DNA from 2 places in the Clostridium sp. JS66 genome. Region 1 is predicted to be linked to the other one. Evidence: a T-box and tRNA genes for the amino acid it is inferred to sense, from the RefSeq annotation. Region 1 holds a T-box; the other holds one or more tRNA genes.
What was found. The T-box of region 1 lies ahead of Q6H37_RS28740 (glycine--tRNA ligase). A T-box ahead of a tRNA ligase gene usually reads a tRNA of that ligase, here a tRNA-Gly.
Positions count from the first base shown of each region.

Region 2: it encodes a tRNA-Gly, which carries the amino acid that the T-box ahead of Q6H37_RS28740 (glycine--tRNA ligase) is inferred to sense. The anticodon was not compared.

Region 1 covers NZ_CP131467.1:6,185,926-6,201,169, forward strand. Annotated here, with positions in the region: one part of gene Q6H37_RS28735 (IS3 family transposase) at 1-876, shown strand, start outside; gene Q6H37_RS28740 (glycine--tRNA ligase) at 948-2,339, opposite strand; T-box leader at 2,677-2,842, opposite strand; tRNA gene Q6H37_RS28745 (tRNA-Asn) at 2,883-2,957, opposite strand; gene lysS (lysine--tRNA ligase) at 3,171-4,679, opposite strand; gene greA (transcription elongation factor GreA) at 4,696-5,178, opposite strand; gene dusB (tRNA dihydrouridine synthase DusB) at 5,484-6,464, opposite strand; gene Q6H37_RS28765 (type III pantothenate kinase) at 6,468-7,253, opposite strand; gene Q6H37_RS28770 (thioesterase family protein) at 7,405-7,791, opposite strand; gene ftsH (ATP-dependent zinc metalloprotease FtsH) at 7,938-9,740, opposite strand; gene hpt (hypoxanthine phosphoribosyltransferase) at 9,819-10,364, opposite strand; gene tilS (tRNA lysidine(34) synthetase TilS) at 10,361-11,755, opposite strand; gene spoIIE (stage II sporulation protein E) at 11,894-14,281, opposite strand; tRNA gene Q6H37_RS28795 (tRNA-Met) at 14,512-14,588, opposite strand; tRNA gene Q6H37_RS28800 (tRNA-Met) at 14,602-14,677, opposite strand; tRNA gene Q6H37_RS28805 (tRNA-Leu) at 14,682-14,770, opposite strand; tRNA gene Q6H37_RS28810 (tRNA-Met) at 14,786-14,862, opposite strand; tRNA gene Q6H37_RS28815 (tRNA-Met) at 14,876-14,951, opposite strand; tRNA gene Q6H37_RS28820 (tRNA-Leu) at 14,956-15,044, opposite strand; gene Q6H37_RS28825 (S1 domain-containing RNA-binding protein) at 15,206-15,244, opposite strand, start outside.
Region 2 covers NZ_CP131467.1:5,654,411-5,669,654, forward strand. Annotated here, with positions in the region: gene Q6H37_RS26230 (DUF6873 family GME fold protein) at 1-462, shown strand, start outside; gene Q6H37_RS26235 (hypothetical protein) at 443-913, shown strand; gene Q6H37_RS26240 (B3/4 domain-containing protein) at 1,010-1,711, opposite strand; gene Q6H37_RS26245 (MerR family transcriptional regulator) at 1,805-2,626, opposite strand; tRNA gene Q6H37_RS26250 (tRNA-Cys) at 2,763-2,836, opposite strand; tRNA gene Q6H37_RS26255 (tRNA-Gly) at 2,841-2,915, opposite strand; tRNA gene Q6H37_RS26260 (tRNA-Phe) at 2,931-3,006, opposite strand; tRNA gene Q6H37_RS26265 (tRNA-Asp) at 3,012-3,088, opposite strand; tRNA gene Q6H37_RS26270 (tRNA-Val) at 3,094-3,169, opposite strand; gene hslO (Hsp33 family molecular chaperone HslO) at 3,265-4,149, opposite strand; gene Q6H37_RS26280 (class I SAM-dependent methyltransferase) at 4,153-4,908, opposite strand; gene Q6H37_RS26285 (small, acid-soluble spore protein, alpha/beta type) at 5,016-5,267, opposite strand; gene Q6H37_RS26290 (peptide ABC transporter substrate-binding protein) at 5,349-7,052, opposite strand; gene Q6H37_RS26295 (aspartate-semialdehyde dehydrogenase) at 7,412-8,407, shown strand; gene dapA (4-hydroxy-tetrahydrodipicolinate synthase) at 8,455-9,336, shown strand; gene dapB (4-hydroxy-tetrahydrodipicolinate reductase) at 9,349-10,095, shown strand; gene Q6H37_RS26310 (sodium:alanine symporter family protein) at 10,252-11,619, opposite strand; gene Q6H37_RS26315 (gamma-glutamyl-gamma-aminobutyrate hydrolase family protein) at 11,769-12,551, opposite strand; gene Q6H37_RS26320 (amino acid permease) at 12,872-14,281, opposite strand; gene Q6H37_RS26325 (gamma-glutamyl-gamma-aminobutyrate hydrolase family protein) at 14,378-15,163, opposite strand.

The DNA of each region.
Region 1 (15,244 bases):
ATTACAAAGCATAAGTTGAAAAACTTGATTAGTTATTTATGCAAAATAGTAGGTGTATCGCGTTCTGGATACTATAATTATTTTTCATCAAAATCCCATAGAGCAAGGAATAAACGCACTGGTAAGGATGAGATGTCGAGAGATATCATTCTAAAAGCATATAACTTTAAAGGACGCAAAAAAGGAGCTAAGCAAATAAAAATGACATTAGAAGGTGAATTTGGAATCGTATACAATTTAAAACGTATTCGAAGGATAATGATAAAGTACGGAATTATTTGTCCTATTAGAAAAGCAAATCCTTATAGAAGAATAATGAAAGCTACTAAAGAACATACCACCCTGCCTAATTTATTAAATAGGAATTTTAAACAAAATACACCTGGGAAGGTGCTTCTCACTGATATAACTTACTTATTTTACGGCAATGGTAAGAAAGCATATCTATCAACAATTAAGGATGGATCTACTAATGAAATTCTTTCATATAATCTATCAGATAAATTGACGCTTGACATAGCTACAGATACGATAGACAAACTAATAAATGAAGGACAAGTTAAACTTACTATAGATGCATTTATTCACTCTGATCAAGGCGCTCACTATACAAGTCCTAAGTTTCAAAGCCTAGTGAAAGGCTACCGCCTAGGACAATCCATGTCAAGGCGCGGTAATTGCTGGAATAATGCGCCGCAGGAATCGTTTTTTGGACACTTTAAAGATGAATCGTACATTAAGTCATGTGAAACTTTAAGTGAACTTAAGGAAGAAATCGAAAACTACATGTTTTACTATAATAACTATAGATATCAATGGGGACTAAAAAAGATGACTCCTGTACAATACAGAAATCATCTTCTTAATTTAAAATAACTCTTTTTTTATTGTCCTTGACAAAGGGCACACTTTATCATTTATTTATGAAATACACACTCTTTTATAAACTAAAACTCCATCTTTTCCTTTATAAACTTTTTAAGTTCATCTACTTTCATTCTAAATTGTTCCATAGTATCTCTGTCTCTTACTGTTACTGTATTATCTTCTAATGTGTCAAAGTCTATAGTTATACAATAAGGAGTTCCTGCTTCATCCTGTCTTCTATATCTTTTTCCTATGCTTCCTGCTTCATCATATTCTACATTAAAATCTTTTCTTAATTCATCATAAACTTCTTCAGCTTTTTCTGATAATTTTTTAGTTAATGGAAGTATAGCAGCTTTTACTGGTGCAATAGCTGGGTGAAAATGCATCACTGTTCTTGAATCTCCACCTTCAAGTTCTTCTTCATCATATGCATCAACCAAAAATGCTAGTACTGCTCTATCTGCTCCTACAGAAGGCTCTATACAATAAGGTATATATTTTTCATGTGTAACTGGATCAAGATATGACATATCCTTACCAGAGTGATTTTGATGTTGTGTTAAATCATAATCAGTTCTATCAGCTACTCCCCATAGCTCTCCCCATCCAAATGGGAATAAATATTCTATATCTGAAGTTGCATTACTATAATGTGAAAGTTCTTCTTTATCATGATCTCTAAATCTTATATTTTTTTCTTCAATACCAAGATTCAACAAGAAGTTCCAGCACTGTTCTTTCCAATAACTATGCCATTCTAAATCTGTACCTGGTTTACAGAAAAACTCAAGCTCCATTTGTTCGAATTCTCTAGTTCTAAATGTAAAGTTACCTGGAGTTATTTCATTTCTAAAAGATTTTCCTATCTGGCCTATTCCAAATGGTACCTTTTTTCTTGAAGTTCTTTGAACATTTTTGAAGTTAACAAATATGCCTTGAGCTGTCTCTGGTCTCAAATGTATTTCAGACTTAGAATCTTCTGTTACTCCCTGGTATGTCTTGAACATAAGATTAAACTGTCTTATATCAGTAAAATTCTTTTTACCACAATTAGGACATTCTATTTCATTATCTACTATATATTGCTTTAACTTTTCATTACTCCAACCATCTGCACTAGCTTTTTCTACTCCATTTTTAGTCATATGCTCTTCAACTATTTTATCTGCTCTAAATCTTGACTTACATTCTTTACAATCCATAAGTGGATCTGTAAAATTACCAACATGACCTGATGCAACCCAAACTTCACTGTTCATAAGAATAGCTGAATCTATTCCCACATTATGTTTGCTTTCATGAATAAATTTCTGCCACCAAGCTTTTTTTACATTGTTTTTTAATTCTACGCCTAAAGGACCATAGTCCCATGTATTTGCAAGACCTCCGTATATTTCTGAACCTGGATATACAAAACCTCTACTTTTGGCTAAAGCTACTACTTTATCCATAGTCTTTTCTACTGCCATTATAATTACCTCCTAAAATTTCTTATTTATTTTTATAATACTATTAACTAAATAAACCCTATTAATACTTGCATAATCACACTTATGTATTATTTTCTAATTGAAAATTAAAGTATAAAAAAAGACTCTACCTTTGAAGAGACGAAAATTTATTTCCGCGGTTCCACTCTTCTTGGCATAAGCCCTGCTCTAAAAAAATTCCACTCAAAAGTTCCCTTCATAAATAAAACTTTAATTGTTTTCACCTATCCACAATCTCTCTTAAATAAGTTTTTATTCATTACTTTTTCTTTATCATTGTGAAAGTATTAATATAATAAAAAAAGACCCTACACCTTAAAGGGACGAAAACTTATTTCCGCGGTTCCACCCTTCTTGGCACAAGCCCTGCTTTATCAATCCTTGTTCAGAAGCTCCTTCATAATTAAACCTTAATTGTTTTCACCTATCACAATCTCTCTTAAAAGATTTTCATTATTACTGTTCTTCATCATTACAAAATATTCAATTCTTAAAAACGTAAAATACATTTAAATAAAAAAATGGCTCCGCGAAAAGGATTCGAACCTTCAACCTATCGGTTAACAGCCGAGTGCTCCACCATTGAGCTATCGCGGAATGTCTTAACTACATTTATTATTATACCAAGTTTTTTCTAAAATGCAATAGTTTTTTTAATTTTATTTGCACTTTTTTAAATTTTATTTAGATTTCATGTTCATTTATCAATTTTATTAAGGATTTATTATTAATCCTTAGTATGAATATTTAACTTAATACATAGAAAACATTAATCCTAAGTATAAATACTTAGGATTAATAATTCATTATTTATTGTTGTTCTGGTTTCATTGTTGGGAACAATATAACATCTCTTATAGAAGAAGTATTAGTTAGGAACATTATCAATCTGTCTATACCTATACCAAGTCCCCCTGTTGGAGGCATTCCTATTTCTAATGCATTTATAAAGTCATTATCCATCATGTAAGCTTCATCATCACCAAGTTCTCTTTCCCTTAATTGTTGAAGGAATCTATCTTTTTGAACTATTGGATCGTTAAGTTCTGAATATGCATTACATACCTCTCTACCATATACAAAGCCTTCAAATCTTTCAGTAAATGCTGCATTTCCTCTCTTTTTCTTTGTAAGAGGTGAGTTTTCTACTGGGTAGTCGCAAACAAATGTAGGCTGCATTAACTTATCTTCACAAAATTCTTCGAACAATGCAATAAGTATATCTCCTTTTGTGCAGTCCTTTAATTGTTTTTTCATCTCTATATGCTTTTCTTTTGCAATCCCTCTTGCTTCTTCATCATCATTTATAACATTAAAGTCTACTCCTGTATATTCTTTAACTGCATCTACCATAGTTATTCTTCTCCATGGTGGTGTAAAATCTATTTCTGCATCTTCATACGTTACTTTTGTAGTTCCTAATACTTTTTCACATACAAAAGCTACCATGTTTTCAGTTAGCTCCATCATGTCATTATAATCTGCAAAAGCTTGATATAATTCCATGCAAGTAAATTCTGGGTTATGTCTTACATCCATACCCTCATTTCTGAAGTTTCTACCTATTTCATATACTCTTTCAAATCCACCAACTATAAGTCTTTTTAAATATAATTCTGTAGCTATTCTTAAATACATATCTAAACTTAATGCATTATGGTGTGTAATAAAAGGTTTTGCAGCAGCACCACCTGCAATAGTCGAAAGAATAGGTGTTTCTACTTCGAGATATTCTTTATCATCTAAAAAGGTTCTTATAGCTTTTATTATTTTAGTTCTTTTTATAAATGTATCCTTAACATCTTGATTCACTATTAAATCTACATACCTTTGTCTGTATCTTAAATCAGGATCTTTTAAGCCATGCCACTTTTCTGGTAATGGTCTTAAGGACTTAGCTAAAAGTTCAAACTCTGTAATATGAAGAGTAACCTCTCCTGTTTTAGTTTTAAATACATTTCCTGTTATAGATAAAATATCTCCTATATCAAAGGATTTATATTCTTTAAGTCTCTCTTCTCCAACATCATTTATCTTTATGTATAACTGTATTTTCCCATATCTATCATGAAGATCTGAAAATCCAGCTTTTCCATGAACTCTTTTGGACATAAGTCTTCCTGCAACAGTAACACTTTTACCTTCAAGTTCTTCATAGTTATCCTTTATTTGACTAGAAACATGTGTTCTTTCTACTTTATATACATCAAAAGGATCTTTTCCTTGTTCTTGAAGTTTAAAGAACTTCTCTCTTCTCTCCTTTATAAGTTGATTAAAATCTTCTTCTAACTGGTTTAAATTCTTTTCATCATTTGCCATTTATACGCCCTCCAATTTATCTTCTTATGCCAAGTATTTCGTACTTACTTACTCCATCTGGCACTTGCACTTCAATTATATCCCCTATTTTTTTGCCTACAAGGCCTCTTCCAACTGGTGATTCATTAGATATTTTATTGTTCATAGGATCTGCTTCTGCTGAACCAACTATAGTATACTCTACTTCTTCATCAAAATCATAATCCTTAACTTTAACAATAGAACCTACACTTACTACATCCAATGGAATTTCACTCTCATCTACTATAGTAGCATTTTTCAACATATTTTCAAGCTGAATTATTCTTCCTTCGACAAATGCTTGTTCATTTTTAGCTTCATCATACTCTGAATTTTCGCTTAAATCACCAAACGAAAGTGCAACTTTTATTTTTTCTGTTATTTCTTTTCTTTTAACTGTCTTTAAATATTCAAGTTCGCTTTCTAATTTCTTTACACCTTCATAAGTCATTATATACTTCTTTTTTGCTTCACTCATCTTACTATCCCCTTTTAATAATTTACTAAGAAACCTTCTATAAGAGCATTTTTCAACATTTATGCATTTATATTAAAAATCACCTTAATAATCATTTAAGTAATTATAAAACAGGCTTATTCCAATGTCAACATTTACACTTCCATTTACTTTATGCATGTTATCAAATAATAACTAAATACTAAAATATCATTGTTAAATTTTATTATTCTCATAAAAAATTTTTATATTAGAGTTAACATGTACCACTTACTTAATAATTTTCCTCAAAAATTGTTTACATTATAGCTTATTCTGCTTTTCTATCAAAAATTACTTCTACTTTTAATATAGCTTTTGTATTCTTTTAAAATTGAGATTACTTTTTCACTGGATTTTTCATAATTTACAGCATCCTTTATTTCTTTATTGTTACTTAAGCCCTTTAAATACCATCCTACATGTTTTCTCATCTCTCTTACAGCCTTTGCCTCTCCTTCATAAGAAATAGCTCTTCTATAATGTTCTATACACATATCTATTCTATCTTCTTCAGAAGGATAAGTTATATTTATATTTTTCATTTTTTCATCAATCTGATTAAATATCCAGGGATTACCCATAGCTCCTCTACCAATCATTATTGCATCACAATTAGTAATTTTAAAAATGCTTACTGCATCCTCTGGAGTTACAACATCTCCATTTCCTATAACAGGAATAGAAACTGCTTGCTTTACCTTCTTTATCATATCCCAATCTGCCTTACCTTCATACATTTGCTCTCTAGTTCTTCCATGAACAGTAATAGCATCCACACCTGCTTGCTCTAATTCTTTTGCAAACTCTACAGCATTAATGTTATCAGAATCAAATCCTTTTCTAAATTTAGCAGTTACAGGTTTTGATGAAGCTTTTTTTACTTCCTTTACTATTTGTGCTGCTAATTTAGGATCTTTCATTAAAGCAGATCCTTCTCCATTTTTAACTATTTTAGGAGCAGGACATCCCATATTTATATCCACTAAACAAATATCTTCATTATCATTAAAAAAATCACAAGCTTTGGCCATTACAAGTGGATCATTACCAAAAATCTGAACTGCTACAGGAGCTTCTTGCTTAGATATTACTAGCATATCTTTTGTGTTTTTACTACCATAAAACAATGCTTTAGCACTTATCATCTCTGTATAAACGAGCTCGCATCCCATCTCTTTACATAACTCTCTAAAGGCCATATCTGTCACACCAGCCATCGGAGCTAAAAATACATTCTTTTTAAACTCCAAATTTTTTATTCTCATTAATTACACCTGTTCTTTATTTTTTTCATAAATTATTCTTAGACCTTTAAGAGTTAAGGTTGGATCTATTAAATCCATAAACTTTGATTCTTGATTAATAAGCTTTGCCAATCCTCCTGTTGCAACTACAAGTGGTTCATTTTCTCCAAGATCCATCATTTCTTTTTTCATTTTACTAATTATATAATCAACTTGACCTATATATCCATAAACTATACCCGCTTGCATACTAGCAACCGTATTTTTACATATGACACCAGCAGGCTTTACTAATTCTATTCTTGGAAGTTTAGCTGCTCGTTCAAATAGTGCTTCAGAGGATATTTTTATTCCAGGACAGATAGTTCCTCCTAAATAATCTCCCTTTGCAGTCAAAGCACAAAAAGTAGTGGCTGTACCAAAATCTATAATTATAGCAGACCTTTTGTATATTTCCCTGGTAGCAACAGCGTTAACAATTCTATCTGCCCCTACCTCTTTAGGATTATCATATTTAATGTTTATACCTGTTTTTACTCCTGGCCCAACTATTATTGGCATAATTTCAAAATATTTTAATATCATGTGTTCTAATGAATACATAATATTAGGAACAACTGAAGATATTATAACTCCTTCAACATCTGATGGATCTAATTTATTATGTAAAAACAAATCAACAACCTGAATACCATATTCATCAGCTGTCCTCTCTGAGTCTGTGGACAATCTCCAACATGCAATAAGCTCCTTATCTTTGTACACTCCTAAAACTATATTTGTGTTTCCAACATCTAAAACTAAAATCACTTCGCACACCGCTCCTTTCTATATAAAAAGTGCATATACATAATTAAAGAGCAGCTTTAAAGCTGCCCCTTAGTATAATCTATTTTGTCAATTTAACAACTTAATTTTATCAGTTAAATTTTATTTGTCAAGATACGTTTGATTTTTGAAACTATTCTTGTACCTTTTTCATAAATTCTTCACTATTTACTATGTATCTTGTATGATTTCCTTCTCCTATCTTTCCTTTTTCATCCCATGCTTCTACATTAAATACTAGTTTCTTTTTATCTACTTTTACTAAAGATGCTTCACATCTTATTTTCATTCCAATAGGTGACGCTTTAATATGCTTTACATTAACTTCAATTCCAACTGTAGTATATCCAAATGGAAGATGCAAATCTACACAACTCTTAGATGTATTTTCCATAAGTGCTATCATAGAAGGTGTTGAAAATACATCTATATTTCCCGAGCCTAATTTACTTGCTACATCATTTTCTGTTACATATATTTCTCTTGTAGATGCCATTCCTTCTCTCACATTAAACTCCATAAAACCATCTCATTTCATCGTAATTTTTATTTTGAAAGCTTAAAAACATATAATTATTATATCATTGTTAATAAACTTTTAATATATATTTACAATAAAATAGAGGCTATTAACCTCTATTCTATTGACTTCATTAAATTGTCATTTTATGCTTGCTCAAATATTTCTTCAAATTCATTTGCTTCCAGTTTTTCTTTTTCTAAAAGAGCCTTAGCAACAGCATGAAGTTTATTTATATTTTCATTAAGAAGATTTTCTGCTTTATTATATCCTTCTTCTATAAGTTTTCTTATTTCTTTGTCTATTTCAAAAGCCACTTCTTCACTAAAACTTCTTCCTTTTCCTAAGTCCCTACCTAAAAATACTTCATCATGTCCTGAACCAAAAGCTATTGGTCCTAAGCCACTCATACCATAATCCATAACCATTTTCTTAGCTATAGTAGTTGCTCTATCTATATCATTTTTAGCACCAGTACTTATGTCTCCTATTATAAGCTTTTCTGCTACTCTACCTCCAAGCAATCCTACTATTTCATCTTCAAGTTTAGTTTTGGACATATAAGAACTATCTTTTTCTGGAAGATGCATAGTATATCCTCCAGCCATTCCTCTTGGTATTATACTAATCTGATGAACTGGGTCTGCTGTAGGCAATAACTTCATAACCACAGCATGCCCTGCTTCATGGTATGCTGTAAGCCTTCTATCTTCTTCATCAATTACTCTACTCTTCTTTTCAGGTCCAGCTATAACTCTAGTTACCGCTTCTTCTAGTTCTTCCATATCTATCTCTTTTTTATCTTTTCTAACTGCTAAAAGAGCAGATTCATTCATTAAGTTTTCTAAGTCAGCTCCAGTAAATCCTGGAGTTCTTTTTGCAAGTACATCAAGCTTAACTTCCGGAGCCAAATGCTTATTTTTACAATGAACCTTTAAAATCTCTTCTCTTCCTTTAACATCTGGAGCTCCAACTAATATTTGTCTATCAAATCTACCTGGTCTTAAAAGTGCAGGATCTAAAATGTCAGGTCTATTTGTTGCAGCAATCATTATTATACCTTCATTTGCACCAAAACCATCCATTTCAACTAATAACTGATTTAAAGTTTGTTCTCTTTCATCATGTCCTCCACCAAGACCTGCTCCTCTTTGTCTTCCAACTGCATCTATTTCATCTATAAATATAATGCATGGTGAATTTTTCTTAGCTTGATCAAATAAGTCTCTAACTCTTGACGCACCAACTCCAACAAACATTTCAACAAAATCTGAACCAGATATACTAAAGAACGGCACCCCAGCTTCCCCAGCTATAGCCTTAGCAAGAAGGGTTTTTCCTGTTCCTGGAGGTCCTACAAGTAATACTCCTTTAGGAATTCTAGCTCCCATTTCTATATATCTCTTAGGTAACTTTAAAAAATCTACAATTTCAGCAAGTTCCGCTTTTTCTTCATCAGCTCCTGCCACGTCAGCAAAAGTTACTTTCTTTTTATCAGGCGTGGCCATTTTGGCTCTACTCTTACCGAAATTCATTACATTTCGATTTCCACCACCACCTTGAGATTGCTGCATAAACATAAACCAAAAAGCTACAAGCATTAATATTAAAAGTATTGTTGGTAAGTATTGTACCCACATAGGAATTGACGCGGGTTTAACATAAACTTCCTTAACATCTCCATTTTTAGGATGTTCAGCAATGAACTGAAATAGTCTTTCAGATGGAACTATTGTTTCATATGCACTACCATCTTTCAAAGTACCATCTACAGTCATCTTGTCTTCCTTTACTTGAAAGCTCTTTACATTGTTATCTATCCAATATTTTTGAAAATCATTAAAATTAATAGTTGTTGAACTTTCATTTGTCCTAGCAAGCATTAACGCTGCAAGAATAACTAATACAAACACTATAACCCAGGCCGTTGCACTTGAAAATTTTTTCATTACAGGCCCCCCTCTCTTTTAAGTTTATACTGTAAAATTGTATCACAAGGAAAATTCCTTTACAATAAATTTAGTTAATTATTTATAAACTTCCTCTTTTAGTATGCCTACATAAGGTAAGTTTCTATACTTTTCTGCATAATCAAGTCCATAACCCACTAGGAAATAATCTGGAACTACATATCCTGTGTATTTAACATCGATTTCAACTTTTCTCCTTTCTGGCTTACTTAAAAGGCAAGCTATTTCTATACTTTCAGCTCCTCTACCTTTCAGATACTCAATTAGATATGATAAAGTTGTACCCGAATCTATTATATCTTCTACTATAAGAACATGTTTACCTTCTATTTCAAAATCTAAATCTTTTAAAATTCTTACTACTCCTGAACTTTTTGTAGAATTAGCATAACTCGAAACTGCCATAAAGTCCATAGTACATGGAATTGTAACTTCCTTTAATAAATCTGCCATAAATGGCACAGATCCTTTTAATATTCCTACTAGCATTAGTTCTTTGCCTTCATAATCTTTACTTATTTGTGTTCCAATTTCTTTTATTTTTTTCCTCAATTCTTCCTCTGAAAATAAGATTTCTTTTATGTCCTCTTTCATACTGCTCATATTTTTGTTTCCTCTCTTTCAATTTTTATCTCTAATATATTTTTTGTATTTTCATCAACTTTAAAAAGTTCACTCACTCTATATCCTACTATCCATGCAATTTTATCATCAAAGCATATAATAGGAATATAGTCTCTTTGATCCTTAGCTACCTTTTCATCCATAAAGAAATCTTTTAACTTCTTACTTCCACCCATCCCTAAAGGTATAAATTTGTCGCCTTCTTTTCTATGCCTTATAGTTATTTCTTTTTCAAACTTATCATAATCAAAATATTTTATTAAATTGTTGCTTTTAAAGTTTACCTTTTCATTTTGATCAATAATTCTGGTTATTACTTCTAAGTTATATTTCTTTACGTAATTATTACCACTATGTATAATATATTCTTCCTTACTAACCTCTTTATTTTTTTTAACTTTCTTTAATATGTATATATCTCCATATTTATTTGATACTACAACATGATTTGGAAGATCAATGTTTTTTCCTGTGGATCTTGATTGAATATTAATTATGTCATAAATGTGAATTTTTTCAAAGTTATTTAAATTTCCAGTTACTTCATACAAGGCTTTTCTTATAATCCTAGTAATTATAGCTTCGTTTTCTAAAAATGCCTCCTTTGATATTATAACCTTTTCTCCCTGTATATCACAATATTTTTTAAATTTTTCTTTAGCAACTGTTTCTAAGTACTCATTATCTATTTTTATAGTATCTGATAATCTATTGAGAACTTTTATAATATCCTTATTAAAATTCTCTTGTATATAAGGTATAAGTTCTAATCTCACTTTATTTCTAGAATATATGGTTTCTAAATTGGTTTTATCTATTCTTGGATTAATATTTTCTTTGCAGCAATATTGTTCAATTTCATGCCTTGTAACATCTATTAAAGGCCTTACAAATATGTTATCTCTTACCGCCTTTATTCCTACTAATCCTTCCAAACCTGTTCCTCTCATAATCCTCATTAGTATAGTTTCTGCCTGATCATTGGCATTATGAGCTATAGCTATTTTCTGCGCATTTAATTCTTTTTTTAAATCATTAAAAAAATCATACCTAGCATTTCTTCCTGCACTTTCGCATGAAATATTTTGCATTTTCATGATTCTATTTATATCTACTGATTTACTCCTGAATTCTATATTTAATTTTTTACAAAATTCCTTTACATATTGTTCATCTTTATCTGATTCATTCCCTCTCAAACAATGATTTACATGTGCTGCATATAATTCTATGCTGAGTTGCTTTTTTAAAGAGTATAAGATATGCAGTAAACTCATGGAATCCGGTCCACCAGATACTGCAACTATTACCTTATCGCCTTTATTAAACATTTTATACCTATTTATAGTTTTTAAAACAGTCTCTATCAATTTTAACACTTCCTAAAGAAAATTTTGTTTTATAAATAATATATTACTTAACTTTTAAGTTTAAAGCAAACTTCAATTCAAATTTTCAATGGCTTAAATTCAGAATATATAACACTCTAAACTTAAGCCATTATAATTTTAATACAAACTATATACCTTCTCTACAATTACTGTCATATCATCTTTTATTTTTCCTTTACTTAATTTTTTTGCATTACTCATAATTTCTTCACTTAATTGTCTAGGATCATTGCAATTATTATTTTTTAAAAAATCTACTATCCATTCATATTTACCAGCTTGTTCATTTTCATAATCTAATACTCCATCACTTAACATAACAATAACATCACCATTTTCAACTTTTTTCCTGACTATATCTATATCTGGTTTGTCCAATACACCAATTGGCAAAGTTTTCGACTTTATTACATCAATATCTTCTCCTTTTTTTATGAAACTAGCTACAGCCCCTACTTTCATAAAATCAACCTCACCTTTATATAAGTCTATACTATTTAAATCTAGAGTTGAGAACTTTTCTTCTTCAGAAAATTTCATAGTCATTATAGAATTTATTATATTTATAGCAGTTAATTTATTAAAACCTGATTTGGAAAACCTTTCTATCAATCTTACTGCTGCATTACTTTCCTGTCCAGCCTGCGGACCTGAACCCATACCATCACTTATAATAGTCAAATAAGTTCCATCTGGTAATTTTCCAAAGCTCTGGCTATCACCACTATATTTTTCTCCATCTTTACAGCATTTACTTGTATAAGCTGCTACATGATATTTAGGTGTTTCTTCAAAGGTAATAGTACATACCTCAAATTCAGAATTTAAATTACATCCATCTTCACTAATGCACATACACTTTCCTGTTACCCCATTCACCAATGGAAGTACGTCTTTTATACAAATTTGCTTTCCTCCGCATGCCTCCATAGATAAATTAACTATTAATCTATTATTTTTGTTATTATAACAGAATACATCTCTATAATGTATACCATTCTTATTTAAAACTCTTCTTATAGTATTTTCAGTTTCAGTATTAAATTTTATATTATAATTAAATTCATCAATAATTTCTGATACAGAGTTTCCTACGTTCTCCACTTGACTAGATAGCAGCTGTCGGCACTCACTTAATCTATTCCTCCACATTTCATTAATTATATAGTTATTAACAATTTCTTCAGTATTTTTTATAATAGCGGACCTTTTCACACACTTTCTCTCTATCTCATGAGGAACCTGTTTTCGATTATCCTGGTAATTCTGTATTAATTCACTAAAAGCATTATAAGTATAATAATTTTCCCTTTTCCAGCACATAGACTGCATAGAGCATGTACTACAAACCCGATCTGCAAGATTTTCTACTAATGCACTACTTTTATTTTTCATAAGCAACTTATCGTTATATACCAAATTACCCAAAATTCCTGACATATCAAATAATACTTCTGAAAAGTTTTCTAACTTATTTACTAATAATTCTTTAATCTTTTCTGCATAGTTTTCTTTAAAATGTTCCTGCTTTCTCTGCCAATCTAATTCTATTTCAATCTTTTTCAAAATTTTTCCAGGTATCATCAAAAAAAATATGGCACTTATAATTACCTCTATTAATTTAAACTGAGTCCCTATATCAGAGTACATTTTTAATACAGCAAATGCCAAAAGGTAAGCTAATCCACTCATCCATTTACCTGTTTCTCTAAATATACCAGATATAAGTCCACATACACCATATACTCCTACAAAAGCTATCATATTATTGGACGTTATCCCTATTATAGTTCCCATTGCCACTCCTGATGCTGCTCCTGAGGAGCTTCCCTTTGTATATCCTACTATAAGTATAAATGCTAAAGCTATAATATTTCTTAAAGATACTCCTCTTATATTACTTCCCCAGGTTCCTGCTACTACTAAAGATATAGTAACTGCCATACTTATTATTTCCTCACTACTATATAAATGCCTTGTTTTGTATTGTTTAAAGCATATTATAGAATAGTTAATAATAAAATATACTGGGAATATAGCACTTACTTCAAAAAAAGAAAGTAAAAATGACATACCTAAAGTTACTTTAAGTATTAATAGCTTATAAAAAGAAATTTCTATAAACAAAGTGAAAAATATCATCATTATTTTCTTGTTTTGTTCAACCGTTCTTAGTATGTAGTTAATAATTATAAGAGTTCCTGCAGTTATAATGTATACAGGCAAACTTTTTACACTATTATAAAGAGAAATATACCCTAGTATGCTTCCAATTCCTGATATCAATATAACTTTATTTTCTTCACAAGTCATAACTGCAACCAAAAAAGCTATACCGAATGGAGCCATCAAATTTATCATGATCACTCTACTAATTAAAAATGCAGCTATAAAGTAAGCAACAAGCTTAATTAATCGGGGTAAACTTTTAATCTTTTGTTTTTTTAATTCATCTTTTGAATCCTTAACTCTCTTATACGGGAAAAGTTCAACTCCGTATTGCATTCATACCACCCACCTTATAAATTACTGCTTCTATTATAACAAAGTCTTTTGGAAATAAATGTCATAAGGTGATATGTCTATTTATTTTTTTTAGGACATTTAATTCTAAGTTTCTTTTAAAAGATTTTCTTTAGACAGTTATAGAGAAATTTTGAAGAAATAAGTTGAAAATTACTTGTAGAATAAGTTTTTCAAAAAACTAAAAAACCTGTGGTATAAACCACAGGTACTGGTAGCGGAAATAGGACTTGAACCTACGACACTTCGGGTATGAACCGAATGCTCTAGCCAACTGAGCTATTCCGCCATATTATTCAATTTGGTTGCGGAGGTAGGACTTGAACCTACGACCTTCGGGTTATGAGCCCGACGAGCTACCAACTGCTCCACCCCGCGATATTGGTGCTGAAGACCGGAATCGAACCGGTACGGGTTTTAAAGCCCGCAGGATTTTAAGTCCTGTGCGTCTGCCAGTTCCGCCACTCCAGCATCTTAAAAATTATATGGTAGCGGAAATAGGACTTGAACCTACGACACTTCGGGTATGAACCGAATGCTCTAGCCAGCTGAGCTATTCCGCCTTATTATTTAATTTGGTTGCGGAGGTAGGACTTGAACCTACGACCTTCGGGTTATGAGCCCGACGAGCTACCAACTGCTCCACCCCGCGATATTGGTGCTGAAGACCGGAATCGAACCGGTACGGGTTTTAAAGCCCGCAGGATTTTAAGTCCTGTGCGTCTGCCAGTTCCGCCACTCCAGCATTTTTTATCAGCTACCTAAATACCTGACAACCTGACAACATAACTTATTATATATGATATATATATTGTTGTCAACTATTTTATAAATTTTTATGTTAAATAAATTATTTAACATAAAAGAGGCTATTTATAGCCTCTCCATATTCAAAATAAATTATTATTAACTGGATTGTTTTCTGTATCCTCTACCTTTTGAATC
Region 2 (15,244 bases), 530 kb from region 1:
TTAAACAGTGTGAATATGCCAAATTTGTTCGTTCATAACCTAAAGTATACAGATCCTAATCTTATGCTTTATGTAAAAGATAAAAAAACAATAAATGTTAAGCAGGGTTATACTAAATGTTCCACTGCCATTGTAAATGATAAAGCTATTATAACCAGTGATAAATCTATAGCTAAAGCTTTAATTAGCGAAAATATAGACGTACTTTTACTTCCACCTGGAGACATATTACTGCCAGGATTAAACTATGGCTTTATAGGTGGCTGCTGCGGTCTTTTAAACAAAAACTCTATGGCTTTTTATGGAAACTTAAAAAATTACTTATATGAAGATGAAGTAATAAAGTTTCTAGAAAAATATGATGTAAATCCTATTTATTTAAGCAGCGGAAAGCTAATAGATAGAGGAAGTATTTTTATAGTTAATAAGGAGGATCATCAAAATGAACTTAGAGAAAAGTAAAATGATGGACACTATATGTAAATACTGTATAAGCAGATATCAAATTTTAAATAACGCTCCTATATTATCAAGTTTGATTTATCAATTTGGTAGAAAGCTTGAAATGGATATTCCTGCTATAAGAGGAATTCTCTATGTAGAAGTGAATGGATATAAACGACAATATGCTCACTGCTTTAATGTTTATAATGGTCAAATAGTAGACTCTACAATATATCAGTATGCTCTAATAAATAAAAGTATAGAACATCTTTTTCCACTATATGTAGTTGGGATTGCTCCTTCTCATATAGACTATTCCATAAATAGTGAAATTAAATATGAATGTCAGTTTAAATTTAAAGATGAATATCTATCAAAAATTTTAAAGGATATAAAGGATTCAAATTATATAGAACTAGAGAGGTTTTCCTTATTGGAAGATTCAAAAAAAGAAACTCTAATATTTTAGTTTTAGATATACTAAAAATACGGTTAATAAAGTTCAGCTGGGTAAAATGCCTAAATGGCATTTTACGAGCTTTACTTGGAAGAAAGTAATCCTTATTTACAATTCAAATTCAGTGTTGTTTATATCCACTAATCCTACTTTTACTTCACAATTGAAATTCTTTTTTAATAATTCTGCTAGTTCATCTCTTGCGTTAATTACATTGTCATAATTCTTTCCCTTAAATCCATCTATAGGGAAAAATATATTTTTACTTTCTCCTACAATTTTTCCTTTTTCACTTTGCCTCCATATCCATCTTCTTGTTCTTACTTCGTGTCCTGCAAAGTAAATAAGTTCCCCATCTTCTAAACATTCTGCTTCAGTTTCTCCAAAAGGAATAAAAGTATCTCCTTTTTTTGAAAACCTAATAGAAATATCTCCTCCAGCAGTATCCATATCATGAGCACCTAGTGGAACAAGATATTTTAGTGAGATTGCATTTCCTATATCAACAATTGGATTTATATTAGGCAGCCCTTTTTTCTTTGCCACCCTTGCAATCATTGCTTCAATAGAACTTTTAAATTTGTTTGGATTAATACCTAATTCCATAAATGCATCTCTATAATGCATTATTTCTTCTACTTCTTTCACATTTCTACCTTCAAATTTTGTCTCATTTAATTCTATACTATTCTTTAGAAGTTTAGTTACTTCAGCATTTTCCACACTGTTATCAATACCTTTAGCTACTACAATACCAATACACATATTACCTAACTTCTCAAAAACATCTTTTGACACACTGAATTTCATAATTAATCACCTACTCCAAACTATAATTTACTATTAGTTTATCTTTTTCACCTATCTGTTCAGAAAATTATAAACCATCCAGTAACTGGAGTGTCAATATTTATTTATCAATATTTGAATTTCAGTTACAAATTGTGATTTATCAACGGTTAATCCAAAATCAATTAGTGTTACTTCTATTGAATTCTCTATAATTGTATACCCTTTTTCTTCAATATATCTTAAAAGTTTATCATAGTACATTGGAGAATCCCTATGGGTTCCACAAAAACGAATAGTAACATAAACTCCTTGAGATAGTACTTTTACCAAATTCTTATTATATCTTTCACCTTCTGTAAATAAAAAAATATAATCATATTCATCAAATATTCTATAATTTAATTTATCCATGCAAATTGACACTCCTACTTTTCCATTAAATATAGAAGCATCTTTGTTAGTCTTATTCTCCAACTGTCTAATTGACAATTCTAAATCATTATCAGATTTTATCCTTTGCTTTAATAAGACAATAGTTCTTTTTTCGAATTCAATTTCCTGAATTACATCTAAGTTCTCTTTATAACTAGCATAATTAATTTGGTTTATCCTGTTCTCAATTTTTTGTTTTATAGATTCCAAATCCTTCATTTTTTCTTCCGTAATTTTTTTCTGCTTTTTTAATAAATCCATAATGTTATCAATGCTTCGTTCCTTCAAGTGATAATCTATGTTCTTTAACGACATACCAAGTGCTTTTAAATATTTTATTGTGTTTAATTGTTCAAATTGTTCTGTTGAATAATATCTATAACTATTAGTCTTATCTATAAATATTGGCTTAAACAGATTAATTTCATCATAATACCTTAATGTCTTTATATTAATATTAAATAACTTTGACATTTCACCAACGGTAAATAAATCTTTCATTGAATTCATCTCCAATATTAAAAGTATAGTTTTTATAGTATATAGATATCTTCATACAAAATCCAATATATAAGTTATGGTAATTACAAAAATGAATATAAAAAAAGTAGTCTAACTACTGATTAGACTACTTTTATGGAGGCGCCACCCAGATTTGAACTGGGGGTAAAGGTTTTGCAGACCTCTGCCTTACCACTTGGCTATAGCGCCATATTGGAGCGGAAGACGAGATTCGAACTCGCGACGTTCACCTTGGCAAGGTGACGCTCTACCACTGAGCCACTCCCGCATTTTAATTTAATATTGGTGGCTGGACCAGGAATCGAACCAGGGACACGAGGATTTTCAGTCCTCTGCTCTACCGACTGAGCTATCCAGCCACACATGGCGACCCAGAAGGGGATCGAACCCTCGACCTCTGGCGTGACAGGCCAGCACTCTAACCAGCTGAGCCACTGGGCCATACTTGGTGGGCACAACAGGGCTCGAACCTGTGACCCTCTGCTTGTAAGGCAGATGCTCTCCCAGCTGAGCTATGCGCCCAAGTATTACTAACTGCGACAATTAGTATTATATAACTTACTACAAAAGTTGTCAACTATTTTTATTAAATAAATTGGAGAATTTAAAATTCCCCATTATTTACTTGCTAATTTTATAAGTTCCCCTATTTCGTCATGCTTAAATGTATAAGATTTATTACAAAAATTACAATTAAGTTCTTCATCTTTTCCTTCATCATATATTTCTTTTAGATCTTTTAATCCTATGCTTATTAAAGCTTTTTCAACCTTTTCTTTTGAGCAATCACATTTATAATAAGGTATAATGCTGTCTAATATCTTTAAATCCATATCTTCAAAAATATAATTAAGAATTTCTTCTATATTCATTCCTTTAGTCATCATTTCTGTTATAGATGGTATCTCTTGCAATCTATAAGTTACTAAATCTGCAGTAAGATCATTTGCTCCTGGCATCATCTGTACTATAAATCCGCCAGCTGCTTTTATACTCAAATCGGTATCTACAAGCACCCCTAATCCAACAGCTGATGGAGTTTGCTCTGAAACAGTAAAATAATAAGCTAAATCATCACCTATTTCACCTGTATAAATAGGCACCTGACCAACATAAGGCTCTCTTAGCCCCATATCCTTTATTACTACAAGACTTCCATTTTTACCTATAGCTCCACCTACATCTAGTTTTCCTTTGCTATTAGCAGGTAAATCAACTAATGGATTACCAATGCACCCCTTTACTCTAGCATCTGAATAAGCTGTAACAACTACTCCTTTTGCTTCTCCACCTCCAGAAATTTTAAGAGTTAATGCATCATTTTTAGATTTTAACGTAGAACCCATAAGACTTCCCGCTGTAAGCATTCTTCCTAATGCCGCAGCTGCTGTAGGAGCACATTTATGCTTTTGTATCCCCTCATTAACAAGTTCTGTAGTTGTAGCTGCTATTATTCTTATATCACCGTTATTAGCCACAGCTCTTACTAATTTATCTTTCATATTCTAAACTTCCTCCTTATTTCTCTTTTTCACTATATAAGTTATTCTCTCTGTTTCACGGCTTATAATTTTCTCTTCATAGTTATCCATAACTTTTACAAGTTCTAATCCGCATAACTTTAGAAGTTCACAAACTCTTTCATGTTTATAAGCTCTTTCACTGTGTTCTTCATCAAACCTTCTATAATATTCTCCTTGCTTCACAAAAAATGTAAGATACATGTCCACAATATCATCTTCTAAAAAGTTTTCCCATATATAGGTTACATTTTCATCATCATAATTGTAAATATTATTTCCAAGTATCTTTGTAAGCTTATAATAAGAATTCGTATCAAATATAAATATACCATCATCTTTTAAATGATTATGTATTCCTTTAAAATATGCTATTAGCTTTTCTTCTTCCAATATGTAGTTTGTAGAATCAAGACAACAGGTTATAAGATTAAATTTTTTGTTCAAATTTAATTGAGTTATATCCTGACAGACAAACTTAACCTTTATACCTTTGCTCCTCATCTTTGTTTCTGCTTCTGTAAGCATATCATAAGATAAGTCAACAGCCCAAGAAGAAACAAACTTTGCTGCTATAAGTTCAGTTATGTTTCCTGTACCACATCCAAGATCCAAATAATCTTTTCTATCCATATTTAGCTCATCATAATTTTTTAATATAGTTTGTACCCAACTTTTATAATCTATATCTTTATTTATGAGTTCATCATAAATATGTGCAAAATCCTTATAACACTTCATTTTCAATTCCTTTCAAAAGTAAAATTCAATATATCACCAATTAATATTATAGACTTTTAAAGTATAAGTCAATAATATAAACTTAATAAAAAGCTATATTATTGACCTCATTCTCTTTCTGAAATCATTTTGTTTGTAGGAAGATTATTCTGCTTTTTTCTTTTAGTCATTATTCCACCTATTCTTCCTGTTTCCTCAGCAGTAAGAGCTCCCCACCCATATTTACTAACTTTATCATCTAATCCTAATTCATGAGCTATTTCATATTTCATTTTTTCTCTAAGTTTTTCTTCAATACTTAATTCTCTGTGGGATTTAAGCTTAGCTTTTATAACCTTTTTCAATGGAGTCTTTCCCATAATATTTCCCCCTTTCTTTTTATTATTTTTTACACGAAAGGGATTATTTATGCATATTAAAGTAAAGTTAATCCTCTATAATTATCTTCCTTCAGTATACGCATATTTTATTTCATATGGCGCTCCAAATAACGTAAACATAATATTTTTAACATATTTACATTTGTATAATTCTTTACTTCTATACACTGTAGGTGCTATTACTGCATCCTCAGCTAATAATATATTTTCAGCTTGCTTGAACGCGTTAAATCTATCTTCATTTTTATCCTGGCTTAAGTTTGCTGCATTAATAATTAGACTATCATATTTGCTATTTGACCAATTTGTACAAATAATATTTGAACCTGTAACCCATAAATAAAATTCTGACATAGGATCATTATAATCTGCAAACCAAGTCATTGAACCTAAATCATAGTCACCACTTTCTATTTTCTTTGTAAAGTTATCTCCATCTGCATACTCTATCTTTATATTTATTCCTAAATTCTTTTCATACATTTTTCTAAAGAACTCTGCTATGTCTTTTTGTTTTGCATCAACCCCTGGTTGTATATATCTTATGGTAATTTTTGATGGATCAGTATCCATACCAAGTTCCTTTAATCCTTTTTCTAAAAGTTCTCTTGGATTATTTCCATCTTCTTTTAATTTTTTTACCGGCTCAAAGTTAGCTTTTTCCCTAAAATCTTCTTTTCCTATTTGAAGTGAAGGAGGTACAAAAGCATATGCTGGCATGTATAATCCTTTCCATAGAGTTTTAGAAACTTCCTCTCTATCTATGGATAAAGAAAATGCCCTTCTAACATTAACATTAGAAAATATCTTATTTTTTTCATTAAAAAACTCAAAATCAGTAGTTGGCTCTGATAGTTTTACTAAGTCAAATTTTGATTGTTTTTTTATTTTGTTTTTAGCTTCTATATTTGTAATCTGAGCTCCATCTAAAGCCCCATTCAACAACTCATTAGATATAGTATTACTTTGTTTAAAAATTTTAAAATTTGATTTTTCAAGTTTTACTGTTTTGGCATCCCAATACTTATCATTTTTATAAAGTTCAACTCTATCATTATGAACCCATTGTTTTATAATAAAAGGTCCACAAAATACCATCTTATCTTTTTCACTTCCATATTTATCTTTGTATTTTTCAACTATATCCTGCCTTTGAGGCTGCATTACTATAGAACTTGTTATATTAATAAAATATGCACAAGGATATTCCAAATCTATTTCTAAAGTTTTAGCATCTAATGCCTTTACCCCTACAATATCAGATGACATATTTTTATTTGCGTTTGTTTTAACATCATTATATTTTTTGCTGCCTTTTATAGAATATAATAAAAATGCATTAGGTGATTGAATTTGAGGATCTAATGTTCTCTTTATGCCATATTCATAATCTTTTGCAGTAACACTTTTCCCATCGGACCACTGATTGTCCCTAATATGAAATGTCCATTTTAACTTATCCTCTGACACATCCCAACTTTTTGCTCCTGCTGGTTTAACTATTTCCTTTCCTGATGAATCTGTTTCTATTCTTGTAAGTGCTTCATTCACTTCTGACAGTATTTGAAGCGAGCTGCGATCTTTAGCCTTAGATTGATCTAAAGTTTTTGGTTCACTATCTAAAGTAAGATTTAAATATTGACTCTTATCAATTTCTGTTTTAGTAGCAGTTTCAACTTTTTTTGGTTTACTGCATCCTGTTAGTACTGATGTTGAAGTCAAGGTTAAAATAACAATTACAGATAATAATCTTTTAATATTCAAAGAAAGGTACCTCCTTCGTACTTATCCTTTTTAATTAAACTATGTAACATACTTTCATATCTTAATTTTATACCAAATTCTCTTTAATAAAACATAAACATATGAAATTTGTACATTTTATTTTTGTACATATAAAATATTAACAACTTATTATTCTATAAAATAGTATAAGGCTAATTAATTCTATTGTTATATCATAAAGCATTTTTTGCAAATTTTAAGCACATTTAGCAATAAACATATTAAAAAATTATAATATAATAATTGTATAAGGCTTTACTACTAATAAAAAAGAGTATATTTTTATTAAGATTCATTATATAATATTAAGTAAAATAAATTTTAGGGGGCATTTAGAAATGAATTATAATGTAGCAGTAGTTGGTTGCACAGGAATGGTTGGAAGAAAATTTATAGAAGTATTAGTTGAAAGGAATTTTCCAGTAGCTGAAATTTACTTTTTCGCATCTGCAAAATCCGCTGGAAAGGTATTAAAATTTAAAGACAAAGATGTAACTGTTGAAGAATTAAAAGAAGATAACATAAAAAATAAAAAAATAGACTTTGCCTTATTTTCTGCAGGGGGCAGCGTAAGTAAGGAATTTGCACCTATTTTTGCAAAATACGGTACTACAGTTATAGATAATAGTAGTGCTTGGAGAATGGATCCTGAAGTACCTTTGGTAGTTCCTGAAGTAAATCCTGAAGATATTAAATGGAATAAAGGAATAATAGCTAATCCTAACTGTTCTACAATCCAAGCAGTTGTAGCTTTAAAACCTTTATATGATAAATATGGTATAAAGAGAATAATTTATTCTACTTATCAAGCAGTATCTGGTGCTGGTATGGGTGGCTACAATGATTTAGTAGAAGGTTATAAAGGCACTGCACCTAAAAAATTTCCTTATGCTATAGCAGGTAATGTTTTACCACATATAGATGTATTTTTAGAAAATGGATACACAAAAGAAGAAATGAAAATGATAGATGAAACACAAAAAATATTACATGATAATAATTTAAAAATAACAGCTACAACAGTAAGAGTTCCTGTTGTATATGGTCATAGTGAAAGTATAAATGTAGAATTAAATAAAGAATTTGATATAAAGGATATCTTCTCTCTTTATAAAAATGCTGAAGGCATTATATTAAAAGACGATGTAGATAACCTTGTTTATCCAATGCCTGTAGAAGCTGCTGGTCATGATGAAGTTTATGTTGGAAGATTAAGAAAAGATTTCAGTATAGATAATGGACTAAACCTATGGGTTGTAGCAGATAATATAAGAAAAGGTGCAGCTTCTAACGCAATACAAATTGCTGAGTGCATTGTAAAAGGAAATAAATAATTTAAAACAAAATTATTTATAATATATAAATAAAATGAGGTGTTTGTATGAGTTTATTCAAAGGTTCAGCTGTTGCTATCGTTACTCCTTTTAAGGATGGAGGCGTTGATTTTAAGAAGTTAGAAGAGCTTCTTGAATGGCATATTAAATCTAGTACAGATGCTATAGTAATTTGTGGAACTACTGGTGAAGCTTCTACTATGTCTGAACAAGAAAGAAAAGAGACAATTAAATTTACAGTTGATGTAGTTAAAAAGAGAATACCAGTAATAGCAGGTACAGGATCAAATAATACTGCCGCATCTATTAATATGAGTAAGTGGGCAGAAAGTATAGGAGTAGATGGACTTTTAGTAATAACGCCTTACTACAATAAGACTACACAAAAAGGTCTTGTTGAGCACTTTAAAGCTATTGCAACTAGTGTTAAAAGCCCTATTATTATTTATAATGTACCTGGAAGAACAGGATTAAATATACTTCCAAAAACATTAAAAATATTATGCGAATTAGATAATATAGTTGCTGTTAAAGAAGCTAGTGGAAATATAAGCCAAATAGCCGAAATAAAAGCTCTTTGTGGTGATAAACTTGACATATATTCTGGAAATGATGATCAAATAATTCCTATAATGGCTTTAGGCGGAATTGGTGTTATATCTGTACTTGCAAATGTAATTCCTAAGGATGTACATGATATGTGTGAATTATTCTTAAATGGTAAAGTAAAAGAAGCATTAAAAATACAATTAGATTCTTTAGCTTTAACAAATGCATTATTCATAGAAACAAACCCAATACCTGTTAAAACAGCTATGAATATCATGGGAATGAATGTTGGAAATTTAAGACTTCCTCTTTGTGACATGGTTCCAAATAATCTAGATGTTTTGAAAAAAGAACTTAAAAATTATGGGCTTTTAAAGTAAGGAGGATTTTCCATGGTTAAAATTATATTAAGCGGATGTAATGGCAAAATGGGCAAAGTTATATCAAAACTAGCAGATAGTTCTTCTGATTTAACTATTGCAGCTGGAATAGATAAAAACACCGAAAAAACTAGTTTTCCAGTATTTGCAGACATATCTAAGTGTACTGTTGATGCTGACGTTATTCTAGATTTTTCAAGACCAGATGCCTTAGAAGGACTACTTAAATATAGCAAAGAAAAAAATATAGGAATCGTTCTTTGCACTACAGGATATACCAAGGAACAAATTGATGAGATAAATAAAGCATCAAAAGAGATACCTGTATTCCGTTCAGCTAATATGTCCATAGGAATTAATGTTATAAACAAAGTATTAAGAAATATAAGCGAATTACTCTATAAGGATTTTGATATTGAAATAATAGAAAAGCACCATCATCAAAAGGTTGATGCTCCAAGTGGTACTGCTATTCTTCTTGGTAATACTATAAAAGATTCTATACATGAAGAAACTAAATTTGTTTATGGAAGAGAAGGCATATCAAAAAGAACTCATGACGAAATAGGAATACATGCAGTTAGAGGTGGTTCTATAGTTGGTGATCACGAGGTTATATTTGCCGGTAAGGACGAAATTATAGAATTAAAGCATACAGCTATGTCAAGAGATATATTCGCCATTGGAGCTCTTAAAGCTTGTCAATTTATGTTTGGAAAAGATAAAGGATTATATTCCATGGATGATGTAATAAAATAAATATTTAATAGATTAGATGAAAAAACTCTAATCCATTAAATATAATATAAAAAATAAAAGCTGTGAAATTAAGCTAAACTTATTTTCATGGCTTTTATTTTTTATATTATATATTTACAATGAGCTTAAAAAATCTATCTTAATAAAACCACTTTACTACCCAGCAGATTTATATTCAATTTCTTCATTTTCATCATTATCATCAAAAAATTCTCTAGTTAATTTGAATACCTGAGGACTTAAACGAACAATGGCAATAATGTTTGAAAGTGCTCCTAAACCGATTACAATTTCTCCAATTGACCAAACCATTTTTAGCGCACCTACAGAACCCAAGAAAATAAATACTAAAAATACGTATCTATAGCATTTTCCAAGCTTAGCACCACCAATATAGTTTAATGTAGATTCTCCATAGTAACATAAACCAATTAATGTAGAATAGGCACATAATACAACACTTATACTTACTACATAAGAAAAAATAGGTGAAACCTTTCCAAAAGCTACACTAGTTAAAATATTTGGCGACTGCCCTGATCCAAGTACACCAGTTGTTAAAATAGCTAAAGAAGTTATTGTACATATAACAAAAGTAACAATGAAAACTTCTACAATTCCCCACATTCCTTGACGTGCAGGATGATCTGTTTTTGCTGTAGCATGTGCAATAGGTGCTGTTCCCTGTCCAGCTTCATTAGAATACAATCCTTTATTGATTCCATATCTGATAGCTTGTGCTACTGCAAATCCACCTATTCCACCGCCTACTGAAGCAGGTGAAAAAGCACATTTAAAAATCATCATAAATGCATCTGGAACCTTTGTTATATTAAATAATATAACTATAATACCTGATGTGAGGTAAAGTATAACTTTTGATGGTATAAGTTTTGAAGTAACTTTTCCAATTCTACCTATTCCACCCATAGATACAATTCCTACAAGAGCTATTATTACAAATCCAACTATTTTAGATGGAACATTAAAATAGTACATAATATTTCCTGCAAGGGCATTTGACTGAATCATAGTTCCTGACAAAGTATTTAATATTAAAGTCACTACAAACCAACTTGCCAAAAATTTAGAATTTAAACCTTTTCTCATGTAATATGTAGGTCCACCAACAAATTCTCCCTCTTCATTTTTTTCCCTGTATGCTATACTTAAAGTAATTTCTGCATATTTAGTACACATACCAAAGAATGCCGCAATCCACATCCAAAATATTGAGCCTGGTCCTCCAAAAGCCAAAGCCGTTGCAACTCCGACAATACTTCCGACACCCACTGTGGATGCTAATGCTGTAGTAGCTGATTGGAATGGAGTTAAAGTTCCTTCTCCTTTAATTTCAGATTTTTTCATAAATATTTTTCCAAAGGTTTCTTTAAGAATAAAAGGAAACTTTCTTACTTGTAAAAATCTTGTACCGATTGTTAAATAAACACCTAATCCCACTAAAGCGATTACTGTCCATGGACCCCACACTATAATTGATATTTGTTGTAATAATTGTTCCATTTAGGTTCCTCCCTTTTGCAAATAAATTATCAAGTCTATTAAATTCTAATATGTATACAAAACTTAATTTTAAACGTTTACTTAAACTAGTCAATTATGAACATTGAAATTTTCCAAAAGCTAATTCACTTAGCTTAATGTGCTAACGTTTAGCTAGCACAATTAGCTAATTTATATTCTTTACAAGCATTTACTAATGCTTTGAATATCAAAAGCTGTTCATCATTGCGTTCACCTAACATTTCAGGATGCCATTGCACACCTAATACAAATCTATCACCTTTCATTTCTATAGCTTCTACTATCCCATCTGGTGATACAGTAGCAACATTAAATGTATCAGCTACATCTTTTATAGCTTGATGATGATAAGAATTTACTCCTAACTTTTCTTTATTAAAAATTTTATAAAATTTAGTTTTTTTATTAACATTAACCTCATGTACTGGGTTATATTTTGGTGATCCCTTAGCCGAATGATTTATAAAATTATTATTTCTTAATTCTGATTGGACCTGAGATAAATCTTGATAAAGAGTTCCTCCGCAAACTACATTTAAAAGTTGATATCCTCTACAAACACCTAAAATAGGAACTTTACTATTTTCTATAATATTTCTTGCTAATTGTAATTCCTGTTCATCTCTTTCTGGAATTATATTTCCTATTTTATCTCCTATATTTTCTCCATAATATTTTGGTTGAATATCGGCTCCACCTGCAAAAACTACACCATCTACAATATCAATAATATTTTCAACATTATTTCTATCACTAAATACAGGTATAATTACAGGAATCCCACCTGCTTTTTCCACTGCTTTAACGTAATCATTTGCAGCAAGCTGATAATCAAATCCACATCCAAATCCTTCATAAACTCCATTTAATTCATAAGAATAATCTGCACATATGCCTATAACTGGTTTCATTTTTTATTCCTCCTATTTTTATCAATAAATTTTTTATTATTTAAAATACCACAATTGATGCTTTAAATATTATGCATTGTAAATCCTCCTTCCGGTCTTTACAATTATATACAACAGCAATAAGTATGCCAATTTCAAATTTATAGACTTTTCTAAGTGTTCACGGTTATTTTTAAATTTCTATTTTCAAAACGATTTATCATTTTGAAAATAGAAATTTAAAACATTTATTTTCATATGTTTTAACAATAAAAAAGCTTGTTGTCACTTTGACAACAAGCTTTTCATTTTGAATTTACTATATATTTTTATATTTTTAATTAGCAACCTTCTTTAACTTTGCCTTCCTCTTTAGAAGAATTGTTTTTATTAAGACCAAATGCATAATAACAAACAGTTAAACCTATAAGCCAAATCGGTCCTACAATAACTGCTATTAAAGTATCAGGACTTAGTGACATTACCAAAAATACAAATACTAAATATGCTAAAGCAAAGTAATTTGTATATGGATACATCTTCATTGGAAATTTTAATTTTTTTACTTGTTCAGGTGTAAGACCCTTTCTAAACTTTATTTGTACTAAAACTATCATAAACCATGCAAATAATCCTGCAAAAGTTGCAATACTAGCAAGATACACGAATACTTTACCTGGAAGAAAATAGTTAAGCACAACACCAATTAGCATACATGCTGAAGATGCCAAAATTGCATTCATAGGAACATGTCTTTCACTAACTTTTCCAAAAACTTTTGGTGCTGAACCTTGAAGGGACAAGTTATATACCATACGTCCTGTTGTATAAATACCACTATTGCATCCAGACAACGCTGCTGTTAATACAACAAAGTTTATAATTCCAGCTGCAGATTTAATGCCAAGTTTACTAAATGTTAAAACAAACGGACTGCCAATTACCCCTATTTTATTCCATGGATAAAGACACATGATTACTGTTAATGCTCCTACATAGAATATACAAATTCTCCAGAAAACTTTATTAATAGCGGATGGTATAGTTTTTTCTGGATTTTTTGCTTCACCAGCAGTAATACCTATAAGTTCAGTACCAAAGAAAGCAAAAGTAACCAATGCCAAAGCACTTATAGGTCCTTTTACTCCATTAGGGAAAAATCCTCCATTAGTCCATAAGTTTGAAAAACCAATAGGCTTTCCTGCATTACCTATTCCAGTTACAATCATGACTAAGCCTACGATAATCATAAGAATAATGGCAACAACTTTTATAAGAGCAAACCAAAACTCACATTCTCCAAAGGCTTTTACTGCAACTAAGTTTACAAATACCATAATAACAAGAGCTGTAAGAGCTGATCCCCATTTAGGAATTCCCGGAAACCAGAAGTTAATATAAATTCCTATTGCAGTAAGTTCCGCCATGCAACATGAAACCCAATTCAACCAATAAGTCCATCCTGTTAAATATCCTGCAAGTGGTCCCATATACTCATTAGCATAAGCACTAAATGAACCTGCAACTGGATGTTCAACTGCCATTTCACCAAGTGCACGCATAATAATAAATAAGATAATTCCTCCAGCTAAATATGATAGCAAAATTGCAGGTCCTGCCATTTTAATAGTTGTTGCTGAGCCTAAGAATAAGCCAACACCTATTGCACCACCTAACGCTATCATTTGAATATGTCTTTCTTCTAATCCACGTTCAAGATTTTCATGCGAACCATTATTTTTATCACTCATACTTTTAACCCCCTTAAATCTTAAATCTTAAATCTAAATTATTTCATTCAGTTAATTATTCATATTATTTGCAATTATAAAGTGATGCCAATCAGCTTAACTAGCACAGTGAAGTATTTTATATTCCTTACAAGCGTTTATAAGTGCCTTAAATATCAAAAGTTGCTCATCATTGCGTTCGCTCAACATTTCAGGATGCCATTGTACACCTACCACAAATCTATCTTCCCTTTTTAATTCTATAGCTTCAACTATTCCATCTGGTGACATAGTAGATACATTAAAATCGTCAGCTACATCCTTTATTGCTTGATGATGATAAGAATTCACGCTTATACTTTTTTTATTAAAAATTTTATAAAATCTACTTTTTTCATTAATCTTAACTTCATGTACCGGGTTATATTTTGGTGACCCCTTCATTGAATGATTTATAATTTTATTATTTCTTAATTCTAATGGAATTTCAGATAAGTCCTGATAAAGAGTTCCTCCACAAACTACATTTAAAAGTTGATATCCTCTACAAACACCTAAAATGGGAATTTCAGTATTTTCAATAATATTTTTTGCTAATTGCAGTTCCTGCCTGTCTCTTTCTGGAATTATTTGTCCTATTTTTGTTCCTATGTATTGTCCATAATGTTTTGGTTCAATATCTGCTCCACCTGCAAAAACTATACCATCAACAATATCGATAACGTTTTCAATATTACTCAAATCATTAAATACTGGGATAACTACAGGAATTCCTCCTGATTTTTCAACTGCCTTAACATAATCATTGGCAGCAAGTTGATAATCAAATCCACATCCAAAGCCCTCATAAACTCCATTTAATCCATAAGAATAATCTGCACATATGCCTATAACTGGTTTCATATTTATTCCTCCTATATTATCAATGAAAATTCACATTTTAGTTGAATTATAGTTAATTCAGTACTTTCCCCCTTTTAACTC